Regions from separate parts of the Streptomyces sp. S4.7 genome, predicted to be linked through region 3. Evidence: riboswitches for the same ligand, from Rfam matches in the RefSeq annotation. Region 3 holds a riboswitch; each other region holds the start of a gene.
What was found. A riboswitch is a leader RNA that binds a small molecule or an ion and turns the genes downstream of it on or off. The one in region 3 is predicted to bind cobalamin.
Positions count from the first base shown of each region.

Region 1 (7,602 bases), 2.5 Mb from region 3:
CGCGAACATCGCCAAGGCCGGGCCGAGCATCATCCTGATGTACGCCCTCGCCGGCGTGGTGATCTTCTTCATCATGCGGGCGCTCGGCGAACTGCTGCTCTACCGGCCGGTCTCCGGCTCCTTCGCGGAGTACGCCCGCGAGTTCCTCGGCCCGTTCTTCGGCTACGTCACCGGCTGGACGTACTGGCTCATGTGGATCGTGACCGGCATGGCCGAGCTCACGGCGGCGGCGATCTACATCCACTTCTGGTTCCCGGCGATCCCGCAGTGGGTCAGCGCCCTGGTCTTCCTCCTGGTGCTCTTCGGCGTCAACCTGATCTCCGTCAAGATTTTCGGCGAGGTCGAGTTCTGGTTCTCGATGGTCAAGGTCACCGCCATCATCGGCATGATCGTCATCGGCCTCGGCGTCCTGACCCTCGGCTTCTCGGACGCGGGCGACACCGCCGCCACCGGCAACCTCTGGCAGCACGGCGGGATCTTCCCCAACGGCATCGGCTCCAGCCTGATGACCCTCCAGGGCGTCATGTTCGCCTACCTCGCCGTCGAACTCGTCGGCGTCACGGCGGGCGAGTCCGAGAACCCGGAGAAGACACTCCCCAAGGCGATCAACACGCTGCCCTGGCGCATCATCGTCTTCTACGTCGGCGCGCTCACCGTCATCCTCGCCGTCGTGAAGTGGACCGAATTCAGTGAGGGCGAGAGCCCGTTCGTGCACGCGTTCGCCAAGATCGGCATCCCGCTCGGCGCCGGAATCGTCAACTTCGTCGTGCTGACGGCAGCCCTGTCGTCCTGCAACTCCGGCATGTACTCCACCGGCCGGATGCTCCGCGACCTCTCCGCCAACAAGGAGGCGCCGCAGGCCCTGGGCAAGCTCAACAGCCGCAGGACACCGGCCGCCGGCATCGCGGCGTCCGTCGCCCTGATGGGCATCGGCGTCGTCCTCAACTACGTCGTCCCCGAGAAGGCGTTCCTGTACGTCACCTCGGTGGCCACCGCCGCCGGTATCTGGACCTGGATGATGATCCTCATCAGCCATATCAAGTACCGCTCCGCCGTGGTCGCGGGCCGGCTCCCGGCGTCCTCGTTCCCCGCTCCGGGCGGCTCGGCCCTCAGCTGGGCGGCGCTGGCCTTCCTGTCCTTCGTGACCTGTCTGATCGCGTACGACTCCGACGCCCGCGTCTCGCTGTACGTCGGCGCGCTCTGGGCGGTGTTCCTGGTCGCGGGCTGGGCCCTGCTCAAGAGCCGTAACCCGGAACTCGCGGCGCGCGCCCCCGAGGGCCCGAACGAGCCGGAGTTCGTCAAGGCCTCCGACTGACGCCCGCCCGGCAGCCGCCCCGGCAGCTCCCCGTCAGCCGCCGGGCGTCCCGGAACCCGTCTCACCAGGTGGCCTCCGTATCTCACACACGGAGGCCACCTGTTTATCCTTCACCTCATGCTGACCATCACCCAGGCGCTGTACGACCAGATCGTCGCCCACGCGCGGGCGGACCACCCCGACGAGGCGTGCGGCGTGATCGCGGGCCCCGAGGACAGCGACCGGCCCGAGCGCTTCATCCCCATGCTCAACGCGGCCCGCTCGCCCACGTTCTACGAGTTCGACGCGGACGACCACAAGAAGCTCGACAACGAGCTGCGCGAGCGCAACGAGGACCTGGTGGTGATCTACCACTCGCACACCGCGACCGAGGCGTACCCCTCGCGCCGGGACATCGACCTGGCGATGGAGCCGTTCGCCCACTACGTCCTGGTCTCCACGGCCGACACCGACGACATGGGCCCGTTCCAGTTCCGCTCGTACCGCATCGTCGACGGCGAGGTCACGGAAGAAGAGGTCGAGGTCATCTGACACACTGACGCCGTCCAGGGCGGCAGGACCCAGGAAGCCGGTGTGAATCCGGCACGGTCCCGCCACTGTGACCGGGCCCCGCGCGCGAGCGGGGGCCCGGAAGCCAGGAACTGACCTGTCGCCCTTCTCCCACCATGCCAGGGGACGCGGAAATCCCCCGGAGGAGGCCCAGTCATGCCCTCGCGACGCCACGCCCTCATACCGGCGGTCCTGCTCCCGCTGCTGCTCCCGCTCGCCGCCTGCGGCACCGGCCCGGACCCCGTCCCCGCCTCCGGGGCACCGGCCGGCGGATTTCCGTACACCGTCACCAACTGCGGTGTGAAGACCACCTTCGAAGCGCCCCCGAAGCGCGTGGTCACGATGAACCAGCACGTCACCGAGATCATGATCGAGCTCGGTCTGACCAAGTCCCTCATCGGCACCGCCTGGCTGGACGACGCGGTCCTCCCCGCCCACAAGAAGGCGTACGACAGCGTCCCGGTCATCGCCGAGGAGTACCCCTCCAAGGAGAGACTCCTCGCCGCGAACCCCGACTTCGTCTACGGCGGCTACGCCAGCGCCTTCGCCGCCAAGGACGGCCGCACCCGCGACGAGCTCAAGGGCGCCGGCATCGACACCCGGCTCAACCTTGAGAACTGCGCCGAGGGCCGGACCTCCATGGACGACGTGTTCCGCGAGGTCCGGGAGGTCGGCCGCACCTTCGGTGTCGCCGGCCGCGCCGAGAAGTGGACCGCCGGGGCACGCACCACCCTCGCCACCACCGCCGCCGGGCTCGAAGACGTGAAGCCCGTCCCGGTCTTCGTCTACGACAGCGGCGACAAGACCGCGTTCACCGCCGGGGGCAAGGGCATCGGCAACGAGCTGATCCGGCGGGCCGGCGGGCGCAACGTCTTCGCCGACCTCGACAAGTCCTTCGGCGACGCCACCTGGGAGCAGGTCGTGGCCCGCGAGCCCGAGACGGTCGTGATCTACGACTACGGCGCCACCACCGTCGCGCAGAAGAAGAAGCGCCTGCTGGAGGACCCCGTACTGAAGGACGTCCCGGCGATCAGGAACAAGAGCTTCGCCGTCCTGCCGCTCTCCGACGCCGTCCTCGGCGTCCGCGCCCCCGCCGCCGTCCAACGCCTCGCGACCCAACTCCACCCCGAGGCGGGCCTCTAGGCCGTGTCCGGAAAGTCCCGCCCGGCCCGCGACGCCTGGCACGGCGCCTCTCCCCCGTAGCCCCCGAGGGGGCCCGGGAGGTGCCCCCTCGCGTTGTCGGAGTCGGCCGAGTACGGCCGGTCCATCCACCACACCGGTCCTCCGCCCTGCGAGGCACCGCACCGGCCGTCGCGGGCCCCGCCCCTCCGGGCGGACGGCGCTACTTTCCGGACACGCCAGGGGCCCTGTCCGGCGGATCTTGGGGGCCCGGGACGCCTGGCACGGCACTTTGCCGCGTTGCCGGAGTCGTCCGAGTACGGCCGGTTCGTCCACCACACCGATCATCCGCCTGCGATGCACCCGCCGGCCGCCGCGGCCCCGTCCCGCGAGCGGACGGCGCTGCATTCCGGACACGCCCTAGGACCACGTCATGACCTGTCGGACCCCGCCCGGCCCCCGCCGGCTGCGGTACGCCCTCGTGCTCGCCTCGCTCGCCGCGGCCCTCCTGTGCGCCGTCGTCGCCGGGCTCGCGCTCGGCTCCGTCCGCATCCCGCCCGGTGAGGTCCTCACGATCCTCACCGGCGGCGCGGAGCCCAGCCCCTTCCGCACGATCGTCCTGGACGTGCGGTTGCCGCGCGTGCTGCTCGGCGCCGTCGTCGGCGCCGGGCTCGCCGTCGTCGGGACCGTCCTCCAGGCCCTCGTACGCAACCGGCTGGCCGACCCGTTCCTCCTCGGTATCTCCTCGGGGGCGTCCGCCGGCGCCGTGCTGGTGCTGGTCCTCGGTGTCGGCGGCGGCATCGGCGCCGGGATCACCACCACCCTCGCCATGCCGGCCGCCGCCTTCGCCGGCTCGCTCACCGCGATGGCCCTCGTCTACGCGCTGGCCCGGCGCGGCGGCACGATGACCGGCGGGCGGCTCGTACTGGCCGGGGTGACCGTCTCGTACATCCTGTCCGCGCTCACCACGCTCGTCCTGGTCGTCTCGGCCCGGCCCGAGCACTTCCAGGAAGCCCTCTTCTGGTCCCTCGGCGGCCTCGGCAGCGCCCGCTGGGGCACCCTCGCCGGCCCGGCCGTCGTCCTCGTCGCCGGCACCGCCGTCCTCACGGCGCTCGCCAGACCGCTCGACCTGCTGCTGGTGGGGGAGGAGGGCGCGACCGTACTCGGGCTGGACACCGCCCGCTTCCGCGCCGCCGTGTTCGTCCTCGCCTCACTCGTCACCGGTGTGATGGTCGCCGCGAGCGGCGCCATCGGCTTCGTCGGACTGCTCGTGCCGCACGCCGCGCGCATGGCGGTCGGGGCCGCGCACCGGCCGCTGCTGCCCGTCGCCGCGCTCGGCGGCGCCGTCGTACTCGTCGTCGCGGACCTCGCCGCCCGTACCGTCGCCGCCCCGCAGGACATCCCCGTCGGCGTCCTCACCGCCCTCACCGGCGGCCCGTTCTTCCTGTGGCTGATGCGCCGCCGCCCCGAAGGAGCCCCTGTATGAAGGACCGTACGGCCGCCTCGCTCCGCGTCGAGGGACTCTCCTACGGAGTCGGCGACGGCCGGCACCTCGTCGACGCCGTCGACCTCACCGCCGCACCCGGCGAGACCGTCGGACTCGTCGGCCCCAACGGCAGCGGCAAGACCACCCTGCTGCGCTGCGTGTACGGGGCGCTGCGCCCCACCCACGGCCGGGCGCTGCTGGACGGGGACGACCTGCACAGCATGACCGCCAAGGCGCGCGCCCGGCACGTGGGCACCGTCCCGCAGGACGGGCAGAGCGACTTCGAGCTGACCGTCCGCGAGGTCGTCGCCATGGGCCGCTCCCCGCACCGCCGCTTCTGGGAGGCGGACACGGCGGCCGACACCGCACTGGCCGACGCCGCGCTCGACCGGGTCGGCATCGCCGCGCTCGCCCACCGCGACTTCCCTTCCCTCTCCGGCGGCGAACGCCAGCGGGCCCTCGTCGCCCGCGCTCTGGTCCAGCGGCCCGCGCTCTTCGTCCTGGACGAGCCGACGAATCATCTGGACATCCGCTACCAGCTCGAAGTCCTCAACCTGATGCGGGAGTTGGGGGCGACCAAGCTGCTCGCCCTGCACGACCTGAATCTCGCCGCGTACTACTGCGACCGCCTTTACGTACTCAGAGCGGGTACTGTCGTCGCCTCCGGCACCCCGGCCGAGGTCCTGACCCCCGCCCTCCTGGCCGCCGTCTACGAGGTGGAGGCCGAGATCACACCGCACCCCCGGACCGGCGCCCCCACCGTCGTCTATCTGCCCGAGCCCCCGGCCCCGTCCACCTGACGAACACCGAACGTCCAACATGCGAGATGCCATACCGGGATGCGGACCGGGAATCGATACGATGACCCCATGGTTTCCCACGACGTGAGCGACAAGACGCCCGGCGATCTGCTGGTTGCGCGGCTGCACGTCGACCTGTGCCGCCTCGCCAGCGCCATGTGTACGGTCGGCGCTGCCGCCTGAGCCCGGCGGAAACGCCCGTTCCGAGCATCACCCCCGCGCGGGGGCTGAGCCGCGCGCCCGCGCCACGCCTCTTTTCGAACAGGAGCCCACGCCATGGCCATCGAGGTCCGTATTCCGACCATCCTCCGCACCTACACCGACGGAGCCAAGTCCGTCGAAGGCAGCGGTGACACCATCGCGGCGCTGCTCACGGACCTCGAATCCCGCCACACGGGCATCCGCGAGCGCATCGTCGACGGCGCCAACGGCGACCAGCTCCGCCGCTTCGTCAACGTCTACCTCAACGACGAGGACGTCCGCTTCCTGGACGGCATCTCCACCAAGCTCGCCGACGGCGACAGCGTCACCATCCTCCCGGCCGTCGCGGGCGGCGCACCCGAGAAGCCGACGCTCGACACGCACACGCTCTGATGCGGTACGACTCCCCGCTCGCGGTCGTCGGCGACACCCCCCTCGTACGGCTGCCCCGGCTCTCCCCGTCGGACGACGTCCGGCTCTGGGCCAAGCTGGAGGACCGCAACCCGACCGGCTCCATCAAGGACCGTCCGGCGCTGCGCATGGTCGAGCAGGCCGAGAAGGACGGCCGGCTCACACCGGGCTGCACGATCCTGGAGCCCACCAGCGGCAACACCGGCATCTCCCTCGCCATGGCCGCGAAGCTCAAGGGCTACAAGATCATCTGCGTGATGCCGGAGAACACCTCGCAGGAGCGCCGCGAGCTGCTCGCCATGTGGGGCGCCGAGATCATCCCGTCCCCGGCGGCCGGCGGCTCCAACACGGCCGTGCGCGTCGCCAAGGAGCTCGCCGCCGAGAACCCGAGCTGGGTGATGCTCTACCAGTACGGCAACCCGGACAACGCGGGCGCCCATTACGCCACCACCGGCCCCGAGATCCTCGCCGACCTGCCGTCCGTCACCCACTTCGTGGCCGGCCTCGGCACCACCGGCACCCTCATGGGCGTCGGCCGCTACCTGCGCGAGCAGAAGCCCGACGTCAGGATCGTCGCGGCCGAGCCGCGCTACGACGACCTCGTCTACGGCCTGCGGAACCTCGACGAGGGCTTCGTCCCCGAGCTGTACGACGAGTCCGTCCTCACCAGCCGCTACTCCGTCGGCTCCGCCGACGCCGTCACCCGCACCCGCCAACTGCTCCAGCAGGAGGGCATCTTCGCGGGCGTCTCCACCGGCGCCGCCCTGCACGCGGCGATCGGTCTCGGCAACAAGGCCGTCAAGGCGGGCGAGAGCGCCGACATCGTCTTCGTCGTCGCCGACGGCGGCTGGAAGTACCTCTCCACCGGCGTCTACACGGCCGCCACGGACGAAGAGGCGATCGAGACGCTCCAGGGCCAGCTCTGGGCCTGAGCGGTCCCCTTCACGGGCGCCGGGCGGGCCGGGCTCACGGTCCGCCCGGTCCGGCCCGTCCGCCGCCCGGGGGCAACAGTGGTGCAACAGTCCCCGCGCGGGGCTGTCGCCCCACCGCTCCCGCCCCCGACGATCGGTGTCGATCGGCGCGTTTTGACGCGCACCGACCACGGGGGACAGAGATGGACGACCGCTGGAGCGGTATGGGCGCCACGGGCGCCCCGGCAGGCGGGAGCCCCGGGACAGGCCCCGGGACCCGGCTTCGGCACACCGGGCTTCGGCCCGCCCCACCCCTTCGCCCCGCCGGAGACCACCGGTCGCGCACCCCGCCGGCATCTCGGCGCGTACGTCACCTCCGGCATCCTGCTCCTCGTCTTCGCCTGCGTACTCGCCGCCTGGATCGGCGACACGGCGGGCAACATGCGGGCCGACGTGGACCTGTTGCTCGACGGCCTCGTCAAGAACGAAGCGGGCCGGCCGCTGTTGGTCTTCACCGCCCACGAATGGGCCTTCACCGTCGCCCTGTTCGTCGTCGGCATCGCGGCCCTCGCCCGGCGCCGTACCGCGCGCGGGGCGGCCCTGCTCCTCGCGTTCCTGCTCCTCGGTGTGGGCGCCCGCCAGCTCAACGGCCTCACCAGGAGCGACTACCGCGACGTCATGTTCGCCACCGAGCACGGCACGCTGATCGTGCTCACCTACGTGTTCGCGTTCCTCGCCGCCGCCACCGTGATCATCCTGATGCTGGTGGCCCGCGAGCGTGACCTGCCCCCGGACCCCGCGACCGGCGCC
Region 1 covers NZ_CP048397.1:2,577,236-2,584,837, reverse strand. The annotation lists gene SSPS47_RS11345 (amino acid permease) at 1-1,315, shown strand, start outside; gene SSPS47_RS11340 (M67 family metallopeptidase) at 1,433-1,846, shown strand; cobalamin riboswitch at 1,846-1,980, shown strand; gene SSPS47_RS11335 (ABC transporter substrate-binding protein) at 2,021-3,007, shown strand; gene SSPS47_RS11330 (iron ABC transporter permease) at 3,417-4,469, shown strand; gene SSPS47_RS11325 (ABC transporter ATP-binding protein) at 4,466-5,269, shown strand; gene SSPS47_RS36180 (putative leader peptide) at 5,339-5,452, shown strand; gene SSPS47_RS11320 (MoaD/ThiS family protein) at 5,546-5,863, shown strand; gene SSPS47_RS11315 (cysteine synthase) at 5,863-6,813, shown strand; gene SSPS47_RS11310 (hypothetical protein) at 6,967-7,602, shown strand, end outside.
Region 1: another riboswitch for cobalamin. It lies ahead of SSPS47_RS11335 (ABC transporter substrate-binding protein); the one in region 3 lies ahead of SSPS47_RS23020 (ribonucleoside-diphosphate reductase subunit alpha).

Region 2 (7,602 bases), 3.6 Mb from region 3:
CGCTGGCCGGACTTCTCGGCGGCGTGCAGGGCCATCGTGGCCCCGACGGACCAGCCGTACAGGATGACGTGTTCGGCGCCTTCCCGGACGGCGTGGCGGATCGCCGCGTCGAGGTCGCGCCATTCGGAGTGGCCGAAGTGGCCGAGGCCGTCCGGCGGGGGCGGGGCGCCGCGGTCGCCCCGGTAGGCCAGGTTCAGCACCGGGAACTGCTGGTCCACCAGGAACTCAAGGACGTTCATGGGGTGCTCGGGGGTCGCGCCGAGGCCGTGCGCGGTGATCACCCAGGTGTCGCGGCTGCCGGGCACGAACCAGCCGGGCAGCGGGCCGAGTTCGCCGGGGATCTCCACCTGGTCGTGGTCGATGCCCAGCGCGGTGGCGGGGTCACCGTGGTGGAGCTGGGGCGTGAGCCGGACGCGGCTGCCGGCGCCGAGGGTGCCCCGCCCGACGCGTTCCAGTCTGCGGACGACCGTGTCGGGCGGGTGCGGTACGTCGTCGATGACGGGGCCGACGACGGCCTGGACGTCCGCGGACTCCAGGCCGTAGGTGCCGGGGCGCAGGGAGGCGAGGCAGCGGGTCAGGGTGACGCGGCCGGCGGCCGTGGCGTGCACGGCGAGCCGTGGGTCGCCCGGCAGGGGCCGTCCGGGGGGCGCCTTGAGCGCCGCGTCGCTGGCGTACCGGCCGACCGCCACCGCGGCCGTGCCGACACCGATCACTGTGGTGACGGCTGCTGCCGTCGCTCTGGCCGGGCGCATTTCCCCAGTGTCGGTACGGACGGCCGGTACGGCCAGTGGAGCGGGCGTCCGGGGTGACGTTCCGAGTTCCCGCGGGGGCGGGCGGTCCGGCGTGGTCAGCTCCGCTGGCCGTAGCCCTTGAGCTGCTCCTCGACGTCCCGTACCTGCTCCCGTGAGAGGAGGGCCGGCGTACGGCCGGGGACGGAGGTGGCGGTGAGCCACAGACGGCACATCCACTCCAGCTGGGCCGTGCGGTCGTACGCCTTGTCCAGGGTGTCCGCGTAGGTGACGGTGCCGTGGTTCTGGAGCAGACAGCCCGTACGGTCGCGCAGCGCGCGCACCATGTGCCCGGCCAGCGCCTCCGTGCCGTACATCGCGTACGGGGCGACCCGGACAGGTCCGCCGAAGTCCGCCGCCATGTAGTGGATCAGCGGGAGTTCGGGGACGAGGGTGGAGACGGCGGTGGCGTGGACGGCGTGGGTGTGCACCACGGCGCCGGCGGTGGAGTTGCGGTAGACCTCCAGATGCATCGGCAGCTCGCTGGTGGGTCTGAGGCTGCCGGTGACCTGTCGGCCGTCCAGATCGACGGCGACGGTGTCCGCGGGCGTCAGCCGGTCGTACGGCACTCCGCTCGGGGTGACGAGGACGAGCTCCCCGACGCGTACGGAGACGTTGCCCGAGGTGCCGACGACCAGTCCGTCGGCCGCGCTCCGCCGGGCGGTCACGACGAGGTCCCGCCAGGCCCGTTCGATCTCCGGGCCGTCCGGGTGCCCGTGTCCGTGCCCGTGCTCGCTCCCGCGGTCGTGTCCGTGCGTGTGTCCGGTTTCCGTCATGCGGCGATTTTGCCAGGCGGTCCAAGGGAGTTCGCGGGGTCCGAAGGTCCCTCGGTGAGGTGAATCTCTCCCCCGGCGCGGGCCCCCGGCGAGCGGGCCGGGGCGGGCCGCCTCGGAGGCCCGGGAGGGGGCCGGAAACGGGACAGGGGCGGGGCGCCGCACGGGTCGAGCGGAATCCGCGCACGGCCCCCGGCACCGGGAGGTGACACGCCCGTTCACAAGCGGAGCGGCCACACCCTGTTGGGAGTCACCGCAACGCCTGCCTCAGTTCATCTTCCGTTCACTCGGCATCCCTACGTTCCTGAACGGCCACTGACATCAAACGATTGCCTGGGTAAATGGAACACATCACGCTGCTGCTCGCGATCGTGATCGTGACGGCTCTCGTGTTCGATTTCACGAACGGTTTCCACGACACCGCCAACGCGATGGCGACGACCATCTCGACCGGCGCACTGAAACCCAAGACGGCGGTGGCGATGTCCGCCGTGCTCAACCTCGTCGGCGCGTTCCTGTCCGTCGAGGTCGCCAAGACCATCTCCGGCGGGCTCATCAACGAACAGGGCATCCAGACCGAAGTCATCTTCGCGGCGCTCGTCGGCGCCATCCTGTGGAACCTGTTCACCTGGCTGCTCGGCCTTCCGTCGAGCTCCTCCCACGCTCTGTTCGGCGGACTCATCGGCGCCACGCTGATGTCCGTCGGCACCTCCGGCGTCAACGGCGGGGTGGTCGTCACCAAGGTCCTGCTCCCGGCGCTCGCCGCGCCGCTGGTGGCCGGCCTGGCCGCGATGCTTGCCACCCGGCTCACCTACCGCATCGGCCGCAACACGGACGAGAAGGACACGGCGAAGGGCTACCGCGCGGGACAGATCGCGTCGGCCGGCCTCGTCTCCCTCGCCCACGGCACCAACGACGCGCAGAAGACCATGGGTGTCATCACCCTCGCGCTGGTCACCGGCGGCGTCCTCGCCCCCGGCTCCAACCCCCCGATGTGGGTCATCGTCTCCGCCGGTGTCGCGATCGCGCTCGGTACCTACCTCGGCGGCTGGCGCATCATCCGCACCATGGGCAAGGGCCTCACCGACCTCCAGCCGCAGCAGGGCTTCGCCGCCCAGACCAGCGCGGCGACCGTCATCCTCGCCTCCTCCCACCTGGGCTTCTCCCTCTCCACCACGCAGTCCTGCTCCGGCGCGGTGATGGGCGCCGGTCTCGGCCGCAAGGGCGGGGTCGTCCGCTGGTCGACCGCCACCCGGATGTTCATCGCCTGGGGGCTGACCCTGCCGGCCGCCGGTCTCGTCGCCGCGGGCGCCGAGTTCCTGACCGGGCAGGGTCCCTGGGGTGTCGCGGTCACGGCCGCGCTGCTCGTCGGACTGTCGGCGGTCATCTGGCTGGCGTCGCGCCGTCAGCCGGTCGACCACACCAACGTCAACGAGGCGGACGGGCCCACCCCGGCCGAACCCGTGGGTGTCGTGACAGCCGCGATCGCCGCCGTCACCCCGCCCCCCGTGGGCGGCCCGGCGTCGGAGATCTCCGCCACCATCCCGGCCCCGGGTCCCGGGGAACCCACCGCCGAACCGGCCCGGACCGCGACGGTCTGACGAAGCGAAGGACACTTTCAGCATGAACATCGACTGGGCGGCGCTCGGCTCCGTCTTCGGCGTCAGTCTCGTGGCCACCGTCGCGCTGGTGGGTCTGTTCACCCTGGGCATCGTGGGGCTCTCGAAGGGCGCGGCGCCCGCTGAGGGCGCGACGGCCACGGCCGCCGGCCCCACCGGCTCCGCGGCGCTGGCGCGCACCGGCGCGTACGTCTGCTTCGGCCTGTGCCTGGCGGCCGTCTCGTACGGGATCTACATGATCGTCGCCTGACGCGGAGCGACGCGACGCGATCGAGCATCGCCGAGGGGGGTGGCCCGTACCGGGTCGCCCCCCTCGGCCGTGTTCGGGTCCTGCGGGCAGCCCGCGCCGTGTGGGCCTCAGCACACCGCCCCGCCGCAGGTCAAAGCCCGGTTGACGGGGATTCGCACGCGTGGTGGACTGCCGGGGCCAATACGGCGACAGCGAAGAGGAAGCCGGTGCGAATCCGGCGCGGTCCCGCCACTGTGACGGGAGACGGTCATGTCTCCCGGAGCCAGGAACTCTTGTCGCCGCATCACGTCGAACCGGGGCGCGGACCCTGAGTGAGGACATGTCGCCATGCCCGGCTGCGGTACAGCTGTCGCGTCCAGTGCTGTGAGTACGAGACCCCCACGAGCGTCCCGAGGCGTATCGGCGGGCTGAGCGATGCGTGCCGAGTATTCGGCGGGCCGCGAAGTACCGGCCCCGGGAAACGTTTTCGCGTACGGCGCCACCGCCGGTCTGATCGCCGACCGGCTCATCGGCGACCCCCGGCGCGGCCACCCCGTCGCCGGCTTCGGGCGGGCGGCGGGCGCCCTCGAGCGTCTGCTCTGGCACGACCACCGGGGCTGGGGCACGCTGCACGCCGTCGTGTGCGCCGGGGGTGCGGCCGCAGTGGCCGCCCTCGTCTCGCGCGGGCTGCGGGACCGTACCGCCGCCTCCGTCGCCCTGACCGCCGCCGTCACCTGGACCGTGGTCGGCGGTACGTCCCTGGGGCGGGAGGCGCGCGCGGTCGGCGGGGCGCTGGCGGCCGGTGACGTGGAGGTCGCGCGGGAGTGGCTGCCGCGGCTCTGCGGGCGGGACCCGCAGGGCCTGGACGAGCGGCAGATCGCCCGCGCCGTGGTGGAGTCCGTCGCCGAGAACACCTCGGACGCCGTCGTGGGAGCCCTGGTCTGGGGCGCGTTCGGCGGGGTGCCGGGGCTGGTCGCGTTCCGCGCCGTCAACACGCTGGACGCGATGGTCGGGCACCGTTCGCCGCGCCATCTGCGCTTCGGCTGGGCGTCGGCGCGGCTCGACGACGTGGCGGGCTGGCCCGGAGCCCGGCTGACGGCGGCGCTGGCGGCGGTGGCGGGCGGCGCGCCCGCGCGGGCGCTCGGCGTGGTGAGGCGCGACGCGGGCCGCCATCCGAGTCCCAACGCGGGCCCCGTGGAAGCGGCGTTCGCGGGCGCGCTGGGCGTACGGCTCGGCGGCACCCTCGCGTACGGCGGACGGGTCGAACACCGGCCGGTCCTGGGCGGCGGCGGACGGCCGGTCGAGGTGGCCGACATCGAGCGGGCGGTCCGGCTGTCGCACCGCGTCGGCGCGCTCGCGCTCGGCGTCTGCGTGGCCGGACGGCTGCTGGCCGGCAACCACCTGAAGAGGAGGGCCCGATGAACGGGGATCCGATGAGCGGCGGGCGCGGGCGCGGCGGCGGGCTGCTCGTCGCGGGCACCACCTCCGACGCCGGCAAGAGCGTCGTCACGGCGGGCATCTGCCGCTGGCTCGTACGCCGGGGCGTGAAAGTGGCGCCCTTCAAGGGACAGAACATGTCGCTGAATTCGTTCGTGACGCGCGAGGGCGCCGAGATCGGCCGGGCGCAGGCGATGCAGGCACAGGCGGCGCGCGTCGAGCCGACGGCGCTGATGAATCCCGTCCTGCTCAAGCCGGGCAGCGACCGCAGCAGTCAAGTGGTGCTGATGGGACGGCCGGTGGGCGAGCTGAGCGCCCGCGGCTACCACGGGGACGGCGCGGGCCCCGGCCGCCAGGAGACGCTGCTCGGCACCGTCGTGGACTGTCTGGAGGAGCTGCGGAGCACGTACGACGCGGTGATCTGCGAGGGCGCCGGCAGCCCGGCCGAGATCAATCTGCGGCGTACCGACATCGTCAACATGGGCGTCGCGCGGGCGGCCCGGCTGCCGGTCGTCGTGGTCGGCGACATCGACAGGGGCGGCGTCTTCGCGTCCTTCTTCGGTACGACGGCGCTGCTGAGCCCCGAGGATCAGGCGCTGGTCGCCGGTTATCTCGTCAACAAGTTCCGCGGCGACGTGTCGTTGCTGGAGCCGGGCCTGGAGATGCTGCGCGGACTCACCGGCCGCGCCACGTACGGCGTGCTGCCCTTCCGGCACGGTCTGGGCATCGACGAGGAGGACGGCCTGCGGGTCTCCCTGCGCGGCGCCGTACGCGAGTCGGTGGTGGCTCCCGCGTACGGAGAGGAGGTCCTGCGGGTCGCCGTCTGCGCGGTGCCGCTGATGTCCAACTTCACCGACGTGGACGCGCTGGCGGCCGAACCGGGCGTCGTGGTGCGGTTCGTGGACCGCCCCGACGAGATCACCGACGCGGACCTGGTGATCGTCCCCGGTACGCGCGGCACGGTCCGCGCGCTGGCCTGGCTGCGCGAGCGCGGTCTCGCCGACGCGCTGCTGCGGCGCGCCGCCGAGGGCCGCCCGGTCCTCGGTGTCTGCGGCGGCTACCAACTCCTCGGCGAGCACATCGAGGACGAGGTGGAGTCCCGCGCGGGCTCCGTGGCCGGACTGGGACTGCTGCCCGTACGCGTCGAGTTCGCCCGTGAGAAGACCCTGGCACGGCCCGTCGGCGAGGCGCTGGGCGAGCGTGTCGAGGGTTACGAGATCCACCACGGCGTCGCCTCCGTGGAAGGCGGTGACCCGTTCCTTCTCGACAGCGGCGGACGCCGCCTCGACGGGTGCCGCTCGGGCCAGGTGTGGGGTACGCACTGGCACGGGTCACTGGAGAGCGACGGCTTCCGGCGCGCCTTCCTGCGCGCCGTGGCCACGGCGGCGGGGCGCCGTTTCGTACCCGCCCCCGACACCTCGTTCGCCACTCTGCGCGAGGAGCAGCTCGACCTCCTCGGCGATCTGATCGAAGAACACGCGGACACGGACGCGCTGCTGCGGCTGATCGAGTCGGGCGCCCCGTCAGGACTTCCCTTCATCGCACCTGGAGCGCCATGACCACCGCGCCTGCCGACAGCCCCTCCCCGACCGTGCTGTTGCTGTCCACCGCCGATACGGATCTGCTGGCGGCCCGTGCCTCGGGCGCCCCGTATCTCATCGGCAACCCGACCCGGGTCGATGCCACCGACGACCTGCCCGCGCTGATCGCCGGCGCGCGGATCGCCGTCGTACGCCTGCTCGGCGGCAAGCGTGCCTGGGAGGACGGTCTCGCGGTGCTCGCCGCGTCCGGCGTCCCGACCGTGCTGCTGGGCGGGGAGTCGCTGCCGGACGCGGAGCTGATGGCCGACTCGTCGGTGCCCGCCGGTGTGGTGGCCGAGGCGCTGCGCTATCTGGTCGAGGGCGGGCCGGAGAATCTGGCGGAACTGGCGCGGTTCCTCTGCGACACCGTCCTGCTCACCGGCGAGGGGTTCGACGCGCCGCGCGCGATGCCCGAGTGGGGCGTGCACGGCGAGCGCGCCTCGGTGGAAGGGCGGCCCACGGTCGCGGTCCTCTTCTACCGCGCGCACCACCTCTCCGGGAACACCTCCTTCGTGGACGTGCTGTGCGACCGGATCGAGGAGCGGGGCGCCAACGCCCTCCCCCTCTACTGCGGTTCGCTCCGGGGCGCCGATCCCGCCCTGTACGAGCGGCTCGGCTCGGCGGACGCGCTGATCGCGACCGTCCTCGCCGCGGGCGGCACGCGCGCGTCGGACGCGTCGGCGGGCGGCGACGACGAGGCGTGGGACATCGGGGCGCTGGCCGATCTCGACGTGCCCGTCCTGCAAGGGCTCTGTCTGACGTCGTCGCGGGCGGCCTGGGACGCGTCGGACGCCGCGCTGTCCCCCATGGACGCGGCGATGCAGGTCGCGATCCCGGAGTTCGACGGGCGGCTGATCACGGTCCCGTTCTCCTTCAAGGAGGAGGGCCCGGACGGGGTCCCCGTGTACGTCGCCGACGCCGAGCGGGCCGGCCGGGTCGCCGGGATCGCGGTGCGGCACGCGCGCCTCGCGCACAAGCCGAACGGGCGCAAGAAGCTTGCCGTGGTCTTCACGGCGTACCCGACGAAGCACTCACGCGTGGGCAACGCGGTCGGTCTCGACACCCCCGCGTCCGCGGTACGGGTGCTGGACGCCCTGCGCGACGCCGGTTACGCGGTGGGGGACGGCGCGGACGCGCACCCCGACAAAGGTGACGAGCTGATCCACCGGCTCATCA
Region 2 covers NZ_CP048397.1:1,484,126-1,491,727, forward strand. The annotation lists gene SSPS47_RS06580 (alpha/beta fold hydrolase) at 1-752, opposite strand, end outside; gene SSPS47_RS06585 (class II aldolase/adducin family protein) at 848-1,564, opposite strand; gene SSPS47_RS06590 (inorganic phosphate transporter) at 1,903-3,162, shown strand; gene SSPS47_RS06595 (hypothetical protein) at 3,185-3,430, shown strand; cobalamin riboswitch at 3,578-3,725, shown strand; gene SSPS47_RS06600 (cobalamin biosynthesis protein) at 3,845-4,831, shown strand; gene SSPS47_RS06605 (cobyric acid synthase) at 4,828-6,405, shown strand; gene cobN (cobaltochelatase subunit CobN) at 6,402-7,602, shown strand, end outside.
Region 2: another riboswitch for cobalamin. It lies ahead of SSPS47_RS06600 (cobalamin biosynthesis protein); the one in region 3 lies ahead of SSPS47_RS23020 (ribonucleoside-diphosphate reductase subunit alpha).

Region 3 (7,602 bases):
CTGTTGGGTCATCCCCAGCCGCTCGCGGTAGAGCTTGACCAACTTCCCGTAGCCGACCCAGATGCCCGGACGATTGTCGACCGGTGTCCCCTGCCTTTTCTGACCGCGGCTGGTTCCCATACGCCTCACACCCCAACGTACCGATGTGCGAATGTAGTTCACCATCCAACGCGGGGCGTACAACCCCGGTCACGGTCCGCGAGCCGTACAACCGGGGTCAGTACGGGGCGCCCCTCCGCAGTTCCCACGTCTGGAGCGTCACGCTTCGCGGCTCGTTCTCACGGATCACCGGTGGCTCGTCCGTGAGTTGGAATCCCGTCTTGCGCGCCACCGCCGCGCTCGCCGCGTTGTCCGGTTCTATCCGGAGCAGCGCACGGCGGACTCTCGCGTCGTGGAACGCGTGCGGGAGCATCAGGCGTACCGCTCGGGACGCCAGGCCCCGGCGGCGGTGGAGCGCGCCGATTCCGTAGGCGAGTTCGACCTCGGATCCGTCCCCCGCCGCGACGAACAGCAGCACCTCGCCCATGGGAGTGTGCCCGTCCGTCGTGATGGCGAGCTGGAGCGCCTGGCCCGCCGCCCGCCGTTCGTGGGCGCGGATCACGTACGCACGTGCCGCCGTCTCGTCGAACGGTGCCCGCAGCGGCGTCCAGCGGTCCATCTCGGGCTCGTCGAAGAGGGCGGACAGGGCGGGGGCGTCGGCCTCGGTCCATTCGCGGAGTTGAAGGCCCTCACCCGCGGGGAGGGGAGTGTGAAACATGGGGTCATCGTGCCCGAGCCCCGCGGCACCCGCCACGGGGCTCGGGCAGTCACGCCTTCTTAGAAGTCGTCGTCGAAGCCGACCGTGCCCTCCACCGCCACCTGGTACGCCGACGGGCGGCGTTCGAAGAAGTTCGTCAGTTCCTGGACGCCTTGCAGCTCCAGATACGAGAACGGGTTCTCCGAGCCGTACACCGGCGCGAAGCCCAGGCGCTGGAGGCGCTGGTCCGCGACGCACTGGAGGTATTCGCGCATCGACTCCGTGTTCATGCCCGGCAGACCATCGCCGCACAGGTCGCGGCCGAACTGGAGCTCCGCCTCGACCGCCTCCTTCAGCATGTCGGTGACCTGCTGAAGGAGCTCGTCGTCGAAGAGTTCCGGCTCCTCCTTACGGACGGTGTCCACGACCTCGAAGGCGAAGTTCATGTGCATCGTCTCGTCGCGGAAGACCCAGTTGGTGCCGGTGGCCAGCCCGTGCAGCAGGCCGCGCGAGCGGAACCAGTAGACGTACGCGAACGCTCCGTAGAAGAACAGGCCCTCGATGCAGGCCGCGAAGCAGATCAGGTTCAGCAGGAAGCGGCGCCGGTCGGCCCGGGACTCCAGGCGGTCGATCTTCTCGACCGAGTCCATCCACTTGAAGCAGAACTGCGCCTTCTCGCGGATCGACGGGATCTCCTCGACCGCGTCGAACGCCGCCGCTCGGTCCGCCGGGTCAGGAAGGTAGGTGTCGAGCAGCGTCAAGTAGAACTGGACGTGCACGGCCTCCTCGAAGAGCTGGCGTGAGAGGTAGAGCCGCGCCTCGGGGGAGTTGATGTGCTTGTAGAGCGTCAGCACCAGATTGTTCGAGACGATCGAGTCGCCCGTCGCGAAGAACGCGACCAGCCGGCCGATCATGTGCTGCTCACCTGGGGTGAGCTTGCCGAGGTCGGCGACGTCGGAGTGGAGGTCGACCTCCTCCACCGTCCAGGTGTTCTTGATCGCGTCGCGGTAGCGCTCGTAGAAGTCCGGGTAACGCATGGGGCGCAGGGTCAGTTCGAAGCCCGGGTCGAGCAGGTTCTTCTCTACGGCAGGGGTGGTCATCACTGGCAGGCCTCGCAGGACTCGGGGTTTTCCAGGGAGCAGGCGATGGCGTCGGCGTCCGGCGCCATCTGTGCGGGTGCGGGCACGGCGGCGGTGACCGGCTGCGACTTCGCGGCACGGGCGATCCGCGTCGCCGGGCGCGACCGCAGGTAGTACGTGGTCTTGAGGCCCTTCTTCCAGGCGTACGCGTACATCGAGCTGAGCTTCCCGATGGTCGGCGTCTCCAGGAACAGGTTCAGCGACTGGCTCTGGTCGAGGAACGGCGTACGCGCCGCCGCCATGTCGATCAGGCCGCGCTGCGGGATCTCCCACGCCGTGCGGTACAGCTCGCGCACCTCGGCCGGGATCCAGCCGAAGCCCGCCACCGAGCCGTTGGACTCGCGCAGCGCCTCACGGGACTGGGCGTCCCACACGCCGAGCTTCTTCAGTTCGGCCACCAGGTAGGCGTTGACCTGGAGGAACTCGCCCGACAGCGTCTCGCGCTTGAAGAGGTTGGAGACCTGCGGCTCGATGCACTCGTAGACGCCCGCGATCGAGGCGATGGTGGCCGTCGGCGCGATGGCGAGCAGCAGCGAGTTGCGCATACCGGTCTTCGCGACGCGCGCCCGCAGGGCTTCCCACCGCTCGGGCCAGTTGAGCGTGACGTCGTAGTGGTCCGGGTGCAGCACGCCGCGCGCGGCGCGGGTCCTCGACCAGGCCGGCAGCGGGCCCTCGCGCTCGGCGAGGTCACAGGACGCCTCGTAGGCGGCGAGCATGATCCGCTCGGCGATACGGGTGGAGAGCGCCGCGGCCTCGGCGGAGTCGAACGGCAGCCGCTTCTTGAAGAAGACGTCCTGGAGGCCCATCACACCCAGGCCCACCGGGCGCCACTTGGCGTTGGAGCGGCCGGCCTGCTCGGTCGGGTAGAAGTTGATGTCCACGACCCGGTCGAGGAAGGTCACGGCGGTACGGACGCTGTCGTCCAGCCGCTCCCAGTCCAGCTCGCCGCTCTCGGTCACGAACGCGCCGATGTTGACCGAGCCGAGGTTGCAGACGGCCGTCTCGCCGTCGTCGGTGACCTCCAGGATCTCGGTGCAGAGGTTCGAGGAGTGCACGACGGCGCCGGGCTCGGCGGTCTGGTTCGCCGTACGGTTCGACGCGTCCTTGAAGGTCATCCAGCCGTTGCCGGTCTGCGCCAGCGTACGCATCATGCGGCCGTACAGCTCACGCGCCGGGATGGTCCTGCGGGCCTTGCCGGCCGCCTCGGCCGCCCGGTACGCCGCGTCGAAGTCGTCGCCCCACAGGTCGACCAGCTCGGGCACGTCGGCGGGGGAGAACAACGACCAGTCGCCGTCCGCGTCGACCCGGCGCATGAACTCGTCGGGGATCCAGTGCGCGAGGTTCAGATTGTGCGTACGGCGCGCCTCCTCGCCGGTGTTGTCGCGCAGCTCCAGGAACTCCTCGATGTCCGCGTGCCACGTCTCCAGGTAGACGCAGGCCGCGCCCTTGCGCCGGCCGCCCTGGTTGACCGCGGCGACGGAGGAGTCGAGCGTCCGCAGGAACGGCACGATGCCGTTGGAGTGCCCGTTCGTGCCGCGGATCAGCGAACCGCGGGCGCGGATGCGGGAGTACGAGAGGCCGATGCCGCCCGCGTGCTTCGAGAGGCGGGCCACCTGGTGGTAGCGGTCGTAGATGGAGTCCAGCTCGTCCAGCGGGGAGTCCAGCAGATAGCAGGACGACATCTGGGGGTGCCGGGTGCCGGAGTTGAAGAGCGTGGGGGAGGAGGGGAGGTAGTCGAGCCGGCTCATCAGGCCGTACAGCGCGGCGACTTCGTCCATGGCGGCCGGGGAGTCGTCCTTGGCCAGCCCGGACGCGACGCGCAGCATGAAGTACTGCGGCGTCTCGATGACATCGCGGGTGATCGGGTGCCGGAGCAGATAGCGGCTGAAGAGGGTGCGCAGACCGAAGTAGCCGAAGCGGTCGTCGGCGGCGGGGTCGATCAGCGCGTCGAGGCGGGGGGCGTGGCGGGTGACGAACGCGGCCGTACGGTCGGCGATCAGGCCCTCCGCGTGGCCCACGGCGACCGAGGAGGAGAACGAGACGGCGCCCTGGCCGGCGGCCTCGTCCGCGATGGTGCGGGTGAGCAGCCGGGCGGCGAGACGGGAGTACGCGGGGTCCTCGGAGATGAGTCCGGCGGCGGCCTCGGTGGCGAGTTCGCGCAGTTCGGCCTCGTCCGAGGCGGCGCTGCGGCCACGGAGCGCGGCGGCGGCGACCCTGCCCGGGTCGGTGTCGGCGAGGTCGGCGGTGAGGTCGGTGAGGAGCCGCAGTAGGCCCGTCCCTGGTCCGTCGGCCGGTCCGCCGGCCCCTACGGCCGTCTCCCCTACCCGCTCGGAGATCGCTGAAGCCGGATCGGCTGGCGCGATGGTCACGTGGTGCTCTCCCTCGCTCGGCTCTGGGCCTCGGGGAGGGCACGGCGGCGCACGCCCGCGTACGCCGTCCCGGAGACGGGCAGCGCGCGGCGCGGCGTCCACCGGCCCTGCCTCGGGGCCCGGACGTCTCGGCACCCGGATCGGTCGAGCCGGGTGCGCCGTCGGCAGGTGCTCGGACTCACGGGCGCGGCAAAGCGCACCACAGCACACCGTTGCGGGACAGTTCCGGATTTCCACCGGATTCTCCTGCGGCGACAGCAGACTTGAGCATACATGTGGGGCTCGTTGACGATGGAACCCCCCACATGTTGTGTCGGGCCTCTTCGACCGTGGGGAGCGATGCATGGCAGCGGCCCGCGGAGGTACGACGCGCCTTGACACAGGTCGCCGCTATCGTGGGCAGCACTGTGCACGGTTGCATGGTGCGCGGCTGTCGATGCCAGGTGCGGAGTGAAGTAGGGAGGGCCCATGACCGTGACCACCGACCGAGTTCACGTCTATGCCGATGAGTTCGATGAGGTCTCCCGGATACTGGCCCGCACGACCGAGCGCGTGCGTCTGGAACTGATCGACGGGAAGCTCAGGAGCAAAGCAGTGCCGGACGGGGATCACGGGCGCATCATCCAATGGCTGCTCCGCATCTGTATGCAGTCGCGGCCGGAGCTGTTCCTGCATCCGGACCAAGGGCTGAAGGTGCAGGCCTACCGCCACGGTCGGGCCAGGCCGGATGCCTCGCTGGCGTCCAATGACGCGTTCGTCGGCCAAGGCGAGTGGGCCGACCCCGGCCCCGTCCTGATGGCCGTCGAGGTCACGTCGTACGACTCCGACACCGACGCGCGCGACCGGGTGGAGAAGCCCCGCGCCTACGCGGAGACCGGCATCCCCGTCTATCTGCTGATCGACCGGGACACCTGCGAGGTGACGGTCTACAGCGAGCCGGACGGCGTGCGGTACGAAAGCGCCCGCACCGTGCCGTTCGGCAAGACAGTGGTCCTGCCCGGTCCGGTGGACATCGCACTGGAGACCGAGCAGCTCAAGGACTGGGTGCACTGACGCCCCCCGCACGACGGAGGGCCGCCGCTCCCCGCAGGGGAACGGCGGCCCTCCGAACCGCTCAGCAGCAGCGGAACCCTTCCCTCGGGTCCGCCTCGCGCGCGTCCATCCGCTCGCGTTCGAAGGCGCGGCGCGTCAAGGGCTGCGCCGTCGGGTCGCAGGCGCGGGTGTGGGCCACGTAGTGGTCGTACGCCGACTCGCCCGTCAACTCCCGTACGTACCAGCGGATCCGGCCCACCGCGTGGCGCACCTTCGCCGCGGAGGTCATGACGAACCCGTCCCGGCACCCGCCCCGGCGGACGCCTTCGTCTCCGCCGCCGCCAGTTCCGCCTTCTCCTCCTTCGTCGCGAACATGCCCGCGGGTGCGACCAGTTCCGACTTCACGTACGGCGTCTCCGAGAGCTTCACGCTCTCCGGGTGGCGGATCGCCTTGTAGCAGACCCGTCCGGCGTCCGCGATGACCACGATGATCAGGATAGCGAAGAGCGCGCAGAGCACGCCGTCCACCGTCGAGTTGGTGACGACCGTGTGCATGTCGTCCATCGTCTTCGCCGGCGGGAGCACCTCGCCGTTGTCGATGCCCGTCTGGTAGACCTCGCGCTGCTTGAAGAAGCCGACCTTCGGGTCGTCGGAGAAGATCTTCTGCCAGCTCGCGGTGAGCGTGACCGCCGCGTCCCAGGCCAGCGGAACCGCCGTCACCCAGGCCCATTTGAGCCGTCCGGACTTCACCAGCAGCGTCGTGCACACGGCGAGCGCCACCGCCGCCAGGAGCTGGTTCGCGATGCCGAACAGCGGGAAGAGCTGGTTGATGCCACCGAGCGGGTCGTGCACGCCGACCCAGAGGAAGTAGCCCCACGCGCCGACGACCACGGCGCTGGCGAACCAGACGCCCGGCTTCCAGCTGACCTGGCGCATCGGCTTGTACACGTTGCCGAGCATGTCCTGGAGCATGAAGCGCCCGACGCGCGTCCCGGCGTCCACCGTCGTCAGGATGAACAGCGCCTCGAACATGATCGCGAAGTGGTACCAGAACGCCTTCATCCCCGCGCCGCCGATGACGGACGAGAAGATGTCCGCCATTCCGAGCGCGAAGGTCGGCGCGCCGCCGGTGCGGGACAGCAGGCTCGACTCCTCGACGTCCTTCGCCGCCTGGGCGAGCTGGTCGGGCGAGATCGTGAAGCCGAGGTTGGCGACCGCCTGGGAGGCGGATTCGACCGTGCCGCCGATGACTCCGGCGGGGGAGTTGACCGCGAAGTAGAGACCCGGGTCGATGATGCACGCCGTGATCATCGCCATGATGGCGACGAACGACTCGGTGAGCATCGCGCCGTACCCGATCATCCGGATCTGGGTCTCCTTCTGCACCATCTTCGGCGTGGTGCCCGAGGAGATGAGTGAGTGGAAACCGGACAGCGCGCCGCACGCGATGGTGATGAAGACGAACGGGAACATCGATCCGGCGAAGACCGGACCGTCACCGCGGCTCGCGAACTCGGTGACCGCGTCCATCTTCATCGTCGGCATGGCGACGACCACACCGATCGCCAGCAGCGCGATCGTGCCGACCTTCATGAAGGTCGACAGGTAGTCGCGCGGCGCCAGCAGCATCCAGACCGGCAGTACGGACGCCAGGAAGCCGTACACGATCATCCAGATGACGAGCGTGCCGGCCTCCAGCGTGAAGGTGTCGGCGAGCGAGGACTCGGCGACCCAGCCGCCGGCCACGATCGCGAGCAGCAGCAGCGTCACACCGACGAGCGAGACCTCACTGACCTTGCCCGGCCGCATCACCCGCAGATACACGCCCATGAAGAGCGCGATCGGGATGGTCATCGCGATGGAGAAGACGCCCCACGGCGAGTCGGCGAGCGCGTTGACGATGACCAGCGCCAGCACCGCCAGCAGGATGATCATGATGAGGAAGACCGCGATGAGCGCGGCGGCGCCGCCGAACGGGCCTATCTCGTCACGGGCGATCTGGCCGAGCGAACGGCCGTCGCGGCGCGTGGAGAAGAACAGCGTGACCATGTCCTGGACCGCGCCCGCGAAGATGACACCCGCGACGATCCAGATGGTGCCCGGCAGATAGCCCATCTGCGCGGCCAGCACCGGTCCGACGAGCGGTCCCGCGCCCGCGACGGCCGCGAAGTGGTGGCCGAAGAGCACGCGACGGTCGGTGGGGTGGAAGTCGACCCCGTTGTCGAGCCGTTCGGCGGGCGTGGCACGTGTCCTGTCGACCTTCAGGACCCGCCGGGCGATGAATCTGGAGTAGAAGCGGTAGGCGATCGCGTATGAACCGAGTGCC
Region 3 covers NZ_CP048397.1:5,121,218-5,128,819, forward strand. The annotation lists gene SSPS47_RS23005 (helix-turn-helix transcriptional regulator) at 1-120, opposite strand, end outside; gene SSPS47_RS23010 (GNAT family N-acetyltransferase) at 218-757, opposite strand; gene SSPS47_RS23015 (ribonucleotide-diphosphate reductase subunit beta) at 817-1,836, opposite strand; gene SSPS47_RS23020 (ribonucleoside-diphosphate reductase subunit alpha) at 1,836-4,244, opposite strand; cobalamin riboswitch at 4,390-4,522, opposite strand; gene SSPS47_RS23025 (Uma2 family endonuclease) at 4,713-5,297, shown strand; gene SSPS47_RS23030 (YbdD/YjiX family protein) at 5,359-5,565, opposite strand; gene SSPS47_RS23035 (carbon starvation CstA family protein) at 5,562-7,602, opposite strand, start outside.

Region 4 (7,602 bases), 2.1 Mb from region 3:
CGGACTCGCCCTTTCAGCGCTGACCCCCAGCACTGGACTCGTCACTTAGGTAAGGCTAACCTTATTTTGTTTGTCCGTCGAAGTGATACGGCGACCGGCCGTTCTCCGAACGTGGAACCGAGGAAGGAAAGCCTTGATCACGGCTACGCCGCCCCCCGCCCCGCTGTCGCACACGCCGCACGCGCTCCTCGCGCCGAAGCCGCCCTCCGTACGCGCCGCATGCCGGGAGGACGCCACCGCGCTCGCCGAACTCTCCCAACCCTTCGTGCGCTCGGGGGCGTTGCGCGAGCGGCCCCTCTCGCTGTACGCCAACCGGGCCGCCGACTTCCTTGTGGCGCAGGGTCCCGGAGGCCGCCTCGAAGGCTGTGTGGGCCTGCGCGTGCACGCGGCAGGGCCGGGGGAGGGGCGCGGCCCGGTCGGCGTTCTGTACAACTTCTGTGTGGCCGGGCGGAAGCAGGGGCACGGCGTGGGGGCCGGGCTCCTGCGCGCCGTACTGGCGGCGGCCCGCGCGCAGTCGCTCGGCGCTCTGTTCACGGCGACGACCGGCGGTGGCGGCCTGTTCCTGCGGTACGGGTTCGTGCCCACGACCGCGCGTCCGGCGCCCCCGTCATGGGCGGCGTCGCTGGACCCCCGGCGCGGGGCGCGGATCCTCGCGCGGGTTCTGTGACCGCCGGCCCGCGCGTGCGGCCGGGTGCGTTCGTCCTCGCCGCGGGACGGATCTGAGGTTCGCACCGACGGCCGGGCTCCCCGGCCCGCCCGGCCCGATCGGCCGGGCGGGCAAGGGAGTTCGGTGGTCAGACGGTCCTTCCGCGGTGGTCCGGGCTGTTGTCGGGAACCACGGTGGTGCCGGGGCTGGTCTCGTCGAGGACGCCCCGCAGCACCGCGTGCGGTACCCGGCCGTCGAGCACGTGTGCGCGGCGGACGCCGCCGCGCACGGCCCGCAGGCAGCCCTCCATCTTCGGCAGCATCCCGCTCGCCAGCCCCGGCAGCAGCCCGTCCAGGGCGTCGGCCGTCAGACGCCCGATCACCTCGGTGCTGTGCGGCCAGTTCGCGTACAGCCCCTCGACATCGGTGAGTACCACCAGCCGTTCGGCGCCGAGAGCCACGGCGAGGGCCGACGCCGCGAGATCGGCGTTGACGTTGTAGACCTGGCCGTCCGTGCCGCGCGCCACGGGGGAGACCACCGGGATGTGGCCCTGGTCCAGGAGCGTGCGGACCATGTCCGGGTTCACCTCCACGATGTCCCCGACGAGGCCGATGTCGACCTGCCGGCTGTCCACCCAGGCGGAGCGGCGTACGGCCGTCATCGTGTGTGCGTCCTCGCCCGTCATGCCCACGGCGAAGGGCCCGTGGGCGTTGATGTGGCCGACCAACTCCCGCTGGACGCGGCCGCTCAGCACCATCCGCACGACTTCCATGGTCTCGGGTGTGGTCACCCGCAGGCCTGCCTCGAACCGGGTCTCCAGGCCGAGGCGGTCGAGCATCGCGCTGATCTGCGGCCCGCCCCCGTGCACGACGACGGGACGCAGGCCCGCGTGCCACAACTCCACGATGTCCCGGGCGAATGTCCGCCGCAGATCGGCGTCCACCATGGCGTTGCCGCCGAACTTGACGACGACGGTGGTTGTTCGCGCGGTCCCCGCGGGCGTCGCTGTCCGTGCGGTCATGGTCTCCGTCTCCCGTGGCGTCGATGTGTCCGGAGACCGGCCACCGCGTCGGCGACGAGTCCGCGACGCGGTGTTAGCTTAGCCTAACCTAAGCGGAGGGAGGTGCAGGCTGAAACGGTCACGGAGAAGGTCATGGGCGGGCCGCGTGCGGGAGTTGGCCGGATCAGGGTTTGCGGGCGATTCCCGCGTAGCAGGCGGCCTCCGCGTCGGTGACGTTCTCGGCCTGGTCCTCCTCGGTCGGGCGCCAGCGCTGGGTGGGTACGACGCCGGGGTCGAGGAGCTCCCAGCCGTCGAAGAGGCGGACTATCTCGGCGTGGGGGCGCGCCTGACCGGGGGTGCCTGCCGCGCGGTAGGCACCGGTGAGCCGGGCGATTCCCTCGGGGTCGAAGTCGGGGGTGACATGGGTGATGGTGAGGGTGCTGCCCGGGGGGAGCGCCGCCTTGAGGTGTTCGACGATGCCGTGCGCGCCGCCGTCGACACGGTCGTCGGTGACGAAGTGGAGCAGCGCGTTGAGGCTCAGCGCGATGGGACGGGTGAAGTCGAGCGTGTCCGCTATCTCCGGTGTCGCCAGGAGCGCGGCCGGATCCGTGACGTCGGCGTGCGCGTACGACGTGTGGCCCTCGGAGTGGCTGTGGAGCAGCGCCCGCGCATGGGCCAGGACGATCGGGTCGTTGTCCGTGTAGACCACGCGCGCCGCCGGGGTGACCTCCTGGGCGACCTCGTGGAGGTTGGGGGAGGTGGGGATGCCCGTGCCGATGTCGAAGAACTGGGTCATGCCCTCCTGGGCGAGGAACCGCGTCGCGCGGCGCATGAAGCGCCGGTTGATGCGCGCGGTGGCCAGGATGGAGGGGAAGGCGGCAAGGGCCTTGCCGGCCGCCTCCCGGTCGGCGGGGAAGTTCGTGGTGCCACCGAGGTAGTAGTCGTACATACGGGCCGAATGCGCCTGATCCAGCTTCAGGTCCACCGTGCTGTTCTCCGCCATGCCACGCCCCCAGGAGTGGTTCGCTGTCCGGTCGGCCCGGGTTCGCGCGCGCCGGCGCCCCCTCCGCCACCGGGGTTCACTTCCCGCCGTCCGCACGGGACAACCGTGGGAGCGAGGGCCGTTCCGCCGGGCCATGGCGGCCTGTTCGGACGAACGGGGAACGCGTTTCCGAAACCGCCCCCCGAACGTCTAAGTAGTCATACTATTACCGTCGGCGAAGACAACTGACCGAAGGTTTGCACAAGACGCCCGTTCATCCGGTTGGCTGTCGAGTGGGACATCCCGTCCCCACCGACATCCCCTCCGCCGTGGAGCGGTGCGGTGCCCCAGCCCCCAAGGACATGCGTGGAACTCGATCGGGAAGCCCGGGCGGTCCGCGGAACCTCCGCCCTGGTCTTCACCGGCCACCCGAGGACCGTCACGAGACGCCTACCGGCGACCGAAGTGCGCGCCGGAGCACGCCACCTCCGCGGTCCCCAGTACGCCCCCCACACACCGTCGGGCGCCGCCCCGGCGCCGTACGCGCCGCCCCGCGCGCCCGAGAGCGGAACGTGATGGCCGCACCAACCCACAAGACGCGGGCTGCCAACGCCCCCGGTCCCAGAGACGACACCGACGAGGACGCCCGACAAGGACGGCTGGGTCTGACCTTCGACGCCTTCCACGACTACCACCGCGAGTTATGGATGCGCTACGCCCACTCGCAGGTCGGCGGGCGGCCCGCGGCCGAGACCGTGGTGGACAACGCCTGCGCGCACCTGAAGCGGGACTGGAAACACGCCCTGGCCCAGGAGTCGGTCTCCCGGTACGCCTGGTCGCTGCTGAAGGAAGAGACCCACCGATGGCTCGACGAACGCGGACTCCAGCCGCTCCTGGTCGATACCGCCGCCTTCCACGCGGCCGTCGCGAAACTTCTCCGGCACGACACCCGGGACCGGTTCACCGTCCTGGAAGGTGAACTCGGCCTGTACGGGGCCATCGCGGACCTGCTGCCGGAGCGTCAGTACGACATCATCGTCCTGAGGTTCGTCCTCGGCGAGGACGAGGAGAACGTCGCGGAGTACCTCGGCATCGAACTCGCCACCGTGCGCTCCCAGGCACAGCACGCCCGCCGTCGCCTGGCACGCGAGCTCGACATGGCCATCGAACCGACCGAGACGGAAGGGTAGACGTGCGCACCAACGACCACGCCTCCATCAGCGCTCTGCTGGCCCAGGCAGAGGTCCTCGTCGACACCTACACCGACTACGACACCGAGGCGGCCCGGCGGCGAGTCGAGGCCAAGGCCGCCCGCGTACAGTCCGACTCCGCTCCCGCCGCGCCGCGCACCCCTGCCGCGCACGAGCAGGCGGCCCGCGATCTCGACCTCGCGGTCGCCCTCATCGTCGACACGCCACAGGCGGCAACGGCCCTGGCACGGCTGGCCGATGACGACCGGCCCGACCCCGAGGGCGCGGTCGTCTTCGGCGCGCTGCTCCATCTGGCGCGTGACCACGACGCCGCCCAGTTCTGGTGGCAGTTCGCCGCGGGTGGCGGCAACCGCACCGCCGCCTTCTGTCTCTACCTCGCCCACGGGCGGCGTGCCGAGTTCAGCGACGCCCGGCACTGGCGTGCGGAGGCCCGTCGGCTGACCGCCCCGGACAGCCCGCCACCGGCCCCGGCCGCGCGCCCGCTGCTGCCGGAGAGCATCCGCCACCAACTGCTCACCCAGTGCCGCTCCGGCAGCCGCCCCACGCTCCCGGCCCGGCTGGAAGCGGTCATCAACCGACTTCCCGTCGACCCGGACCAGGACTTCGGTACGATCCCGCGCCCCGTCCCCACCCTGACGCGCGACCTTCCCCACAGCCCCTCGCCGAAAATCGGGTGACCCGCGGCCGGGGTCGTTCCTACCCTGACTCCCATGGACGTCGAGGGGCAGCTGCTCAACGTGGTCGATGTCGAGGCGACCTGCTGGGAGGGCCCGCCACCACCCGGGCAGGTGAGCGAGATCATCGAGATCGGGCTGACCGTCGTCGACCTGCGCGCGGGCGAGCGCCTCGCCAAGCACCGGCTGCTCGTGCGCCCGGCCCGGTCGGAGGTGAGCCCGTTCTGTACGGAGCTGACGGGGCTGACAGCGGCCGAGGTGGCCGGGGGCCCGCCCTTCGCCGAAGCCTGCCGGGTACTGGCGCGCGACCACCGCGCCGGTCTGCTGCCCTGGGCCAGCTGGGGCGACTACGACCGTAACCAGTTCACCCGCCAGTGCCGGCACACGGGTACGGAGTACCCCTTCGGCCACCGGCACACCAACGCGAAGATCGCCTTCACCGCCTCCTACGGTCTGCGGCGCCGCCCCGGAATGGCCCAGGCGCTGAGGGTGGCCGGCCTCCCGCTGGAGGGACGCCACCACCGGGGCGACGACGACGCGTGGAACATCGCCGCCCTCGTCGTGCGGCTGGCGGGCCGCGGAGACTGGCCCGCCGCGTCCTGAGCGCACCCGGACGCGCGGCGCCGGGGGTCCGTCGCGCGCCCGGACCGGGGCCCGTCCATTTCACCGTCCGCGATGTGGTCAACACGTGTGCGCCCGCCACCCGGCCCTCTAGGCTGGTCGGTGCAGCTGGTTCGTTCCTGTCCGCCAGGCAGGTGCGTCGTAAGAGGGAACCCGGTGGGAATCCGGGACTGCCCCGCAGCGGTGAGTGGGAACGACCGCCGTCATACGCACTGGGCCCGGACGGGTCTGGGAAGCGACGGCCAGTAGGTGTCTCGTGACCGATACGAGACGGGCCCACGAGTCCGAAGACCTGCCCGTTGCCCGTGCGTGAACGATCGCGCGCGGACGTTCCGGTGACCTCGTGGGCGGGTCGGCGTACATATCGAGCGGCACGCGCGTCCGACGACGCGACGTGGTCCGTACGGTCGGTCGTCCCTTCGCGCCCGCGTCCCGTCCCCGGGACCCAAGGACACATCTCGCGAAGGAGAGTTCCGTGACAGCGCAGTCCGCAGCCGCGGCAGCACGGGCGACCGTGTACGGCTACCCCCGCCAGGGACAGAACCGGGAACTGAAGAAGGCCGTAGAGGGCTACTGGAAGGGCCGCGTCGACGCCGACGCCCTCCGCGGGACCGCTCAGGACCTCCGCCGTTCGAACTGGCGGCAGCTGGCCGACGCCGGCATCCACGAAGTGCCCTCCGGCGACTTCTCCTACTACGACCACGTCCTGGACACCAGCGTCATGGTCGGCGCCGTCCCCGAGCGGCACCGCGCGGCGGTCGACGCCGACGCACTGGACGGCTACTTCGCCATGGCGCGTGGCACCCAGGACGTAGCGCCGCTGGAGATGACGAAGTGGTTCGACACCAACTACCACTACCTGGTGCCGGAGTTGGGCCCGGACACCGTCTTCACCGCCGACCCGGCCAAGCAGGTCGCCGAGTTCGGGGAAGCCCTCGCGCTCGGCCTCACCGCCCGTCCGGTCCTGGTCGGGCCCGTCACCTATCTCCTGCTGGCCAAGCCCGCCCCGGGCGTGGCCGCCGACTTCGAGCCGCTGACGCTCCTCGACCGGCTCCTGCCCGTGTACGCCGAGATCCTCGCCGACCTGCGCGCGGCGGGTGCCGAGTGGGTGCAACTGGACGAGCCCTCGCTGGTCCAGGACCGTACGCCGGCCGAACTGAACGCCGCCGCCCGCGCCTACCGTGACCTGGGCGCGGCGGCCGACCGGCCCAAGCTGCTCGTCGCCTCCTACTTCGGGCGGCTCGGGGACGCGCTGCCCGTGCTGGCGAAGGCCCCGATCGACGGGCTCGCGCTCGACCTCACCGAATCGGCCGCCACCAACCTCGACGCCCTCGCGGCCGTCGGCGGGCTGCCCGGCAAGCGACTGGTCGCGGGCGTCGTCGACGGACGCAACATCTGGATCAACGACTACGAGAAGTCCCTCGCCACCCTGGGCACGCTCCTCGGCCTCGCCGACCGCGTCGACGTCGCCGCATCCTGCTCCCTGCTGCACGTCCCGCTCGACGCCACCGCCGAACGCGACATCGACCCCGAGATCACCCGCTGGCTCGCCTTCGCCCGGCAGAAGACGGAGGAGATCGCGGTACTGGCACGCGGACTCGGGCAGGGCACCTACGCCATCACGGCCGAACTCATCACCAACCGCGCGGCCCTCGCCTCCCGGGCCGGCTCCGCACTCACCCGCGACCCCGCCGTGCGCGCCCGCACCGCCGCCGTCACCGACGCCGACGGACGGCGCTCCCAGCCGTACACCGAGCGCGCCACGGCGCAGCGGGCGCGCCTCGGACTCCCGCCACTGCCGACGACCACCATCGGCTCCTTCCCACAGACCGCCGAACTGCGCACCGCGCGCGCCGACTTGCGCACCGCGCGGATCGACGCCGCCGGATACGAGGAGCGGATCAGGGAAGAGATCCAGGAGGTCCTGTCCTTCCAGGAGAAGGCCGGGCTCGATGTCCTGGTGCACGGTGAGCCCGAACGAAACGACATGGTGCAGTACTTCGCCGAGCAGCTGACCGGCTATGTCGCCACGAGTCATGGCTGGGTGCAGTCCTACGGCACCCGCTATGTCCGCCCGCCGGTCCTCGCCGGGGACATCTCCCGGCCCGAGCCGATGACGGTGCGCTGGACGTCGTACGCGCAGTCGCTCACCGACCGACCGGTCAAGGGCATGCTCACCGGGCCCGTCACCATGCTTGCCTGGTCCTTCGTCCGCGACGACCAGCCGCTCGCCGACACCGCACGCCAGGTCGCACTCGCACTGCGCGACGAGGTCAACGACCTCGAAGCGGCGGGCACTTCGGTCATCCAGGTCGACGAACCCGCCCTGCGCGAGACGCTGCCCCCGCGCTCCGCCGATCACGCCGGCTATCTGGCGTGGGCGACGGAGTCCTTCCGCCTCACCACCGGCGGGGTACGGCCGGACACCCAGATCCACACCCACATGTGCTACGCCGAGTTCGGCGACA
Region 4 covers NZ_CP048397.1:7,225,021-7,232,622, forward strand. The annotation lists gene SSPS47_RS31695 (amidohydrolase) at 1-23, shown strand, start outside; gene SSPS47_RS31700 (GNAT family N-acetyltransferase) at 134-667, shown strand; gene argB (acetylglutamate kinase) at 795-1,667, opposite strand; gene SSPS47_RS31710 (SAM-dependent methyltransferase) at 1,831-2,649, opposite strand; gene SSPS47_RS31715 (sigma-70 family RNA polymerase sigma factor) at 3,204-3,818, shown strand; gene SSPS47_RS31720 (hypothetical protein) at 3,821-4,516, shown strand; gene SSPS47_RS31725 (3'-5' exonuclease) at 4,550-5,116, shown strand; cobalamin riboswitch at 5,246-5,449, shown strand; gene metE (5-methyltetrahydropteroyltriglutamate--homocysteine S-methyltransferase) at 5,610-7,602, shown strand, end outside.
Region 4: another riboswitch for cobalamin. It lies ahead of metE (5-methyltetrahydropteroyltriglutamate--homocysteine S-methyltransferase); the one in region 3 lies ahead of SSPS47_RS23020 (ribonucleoside-diphosphate reductase subunit alpha).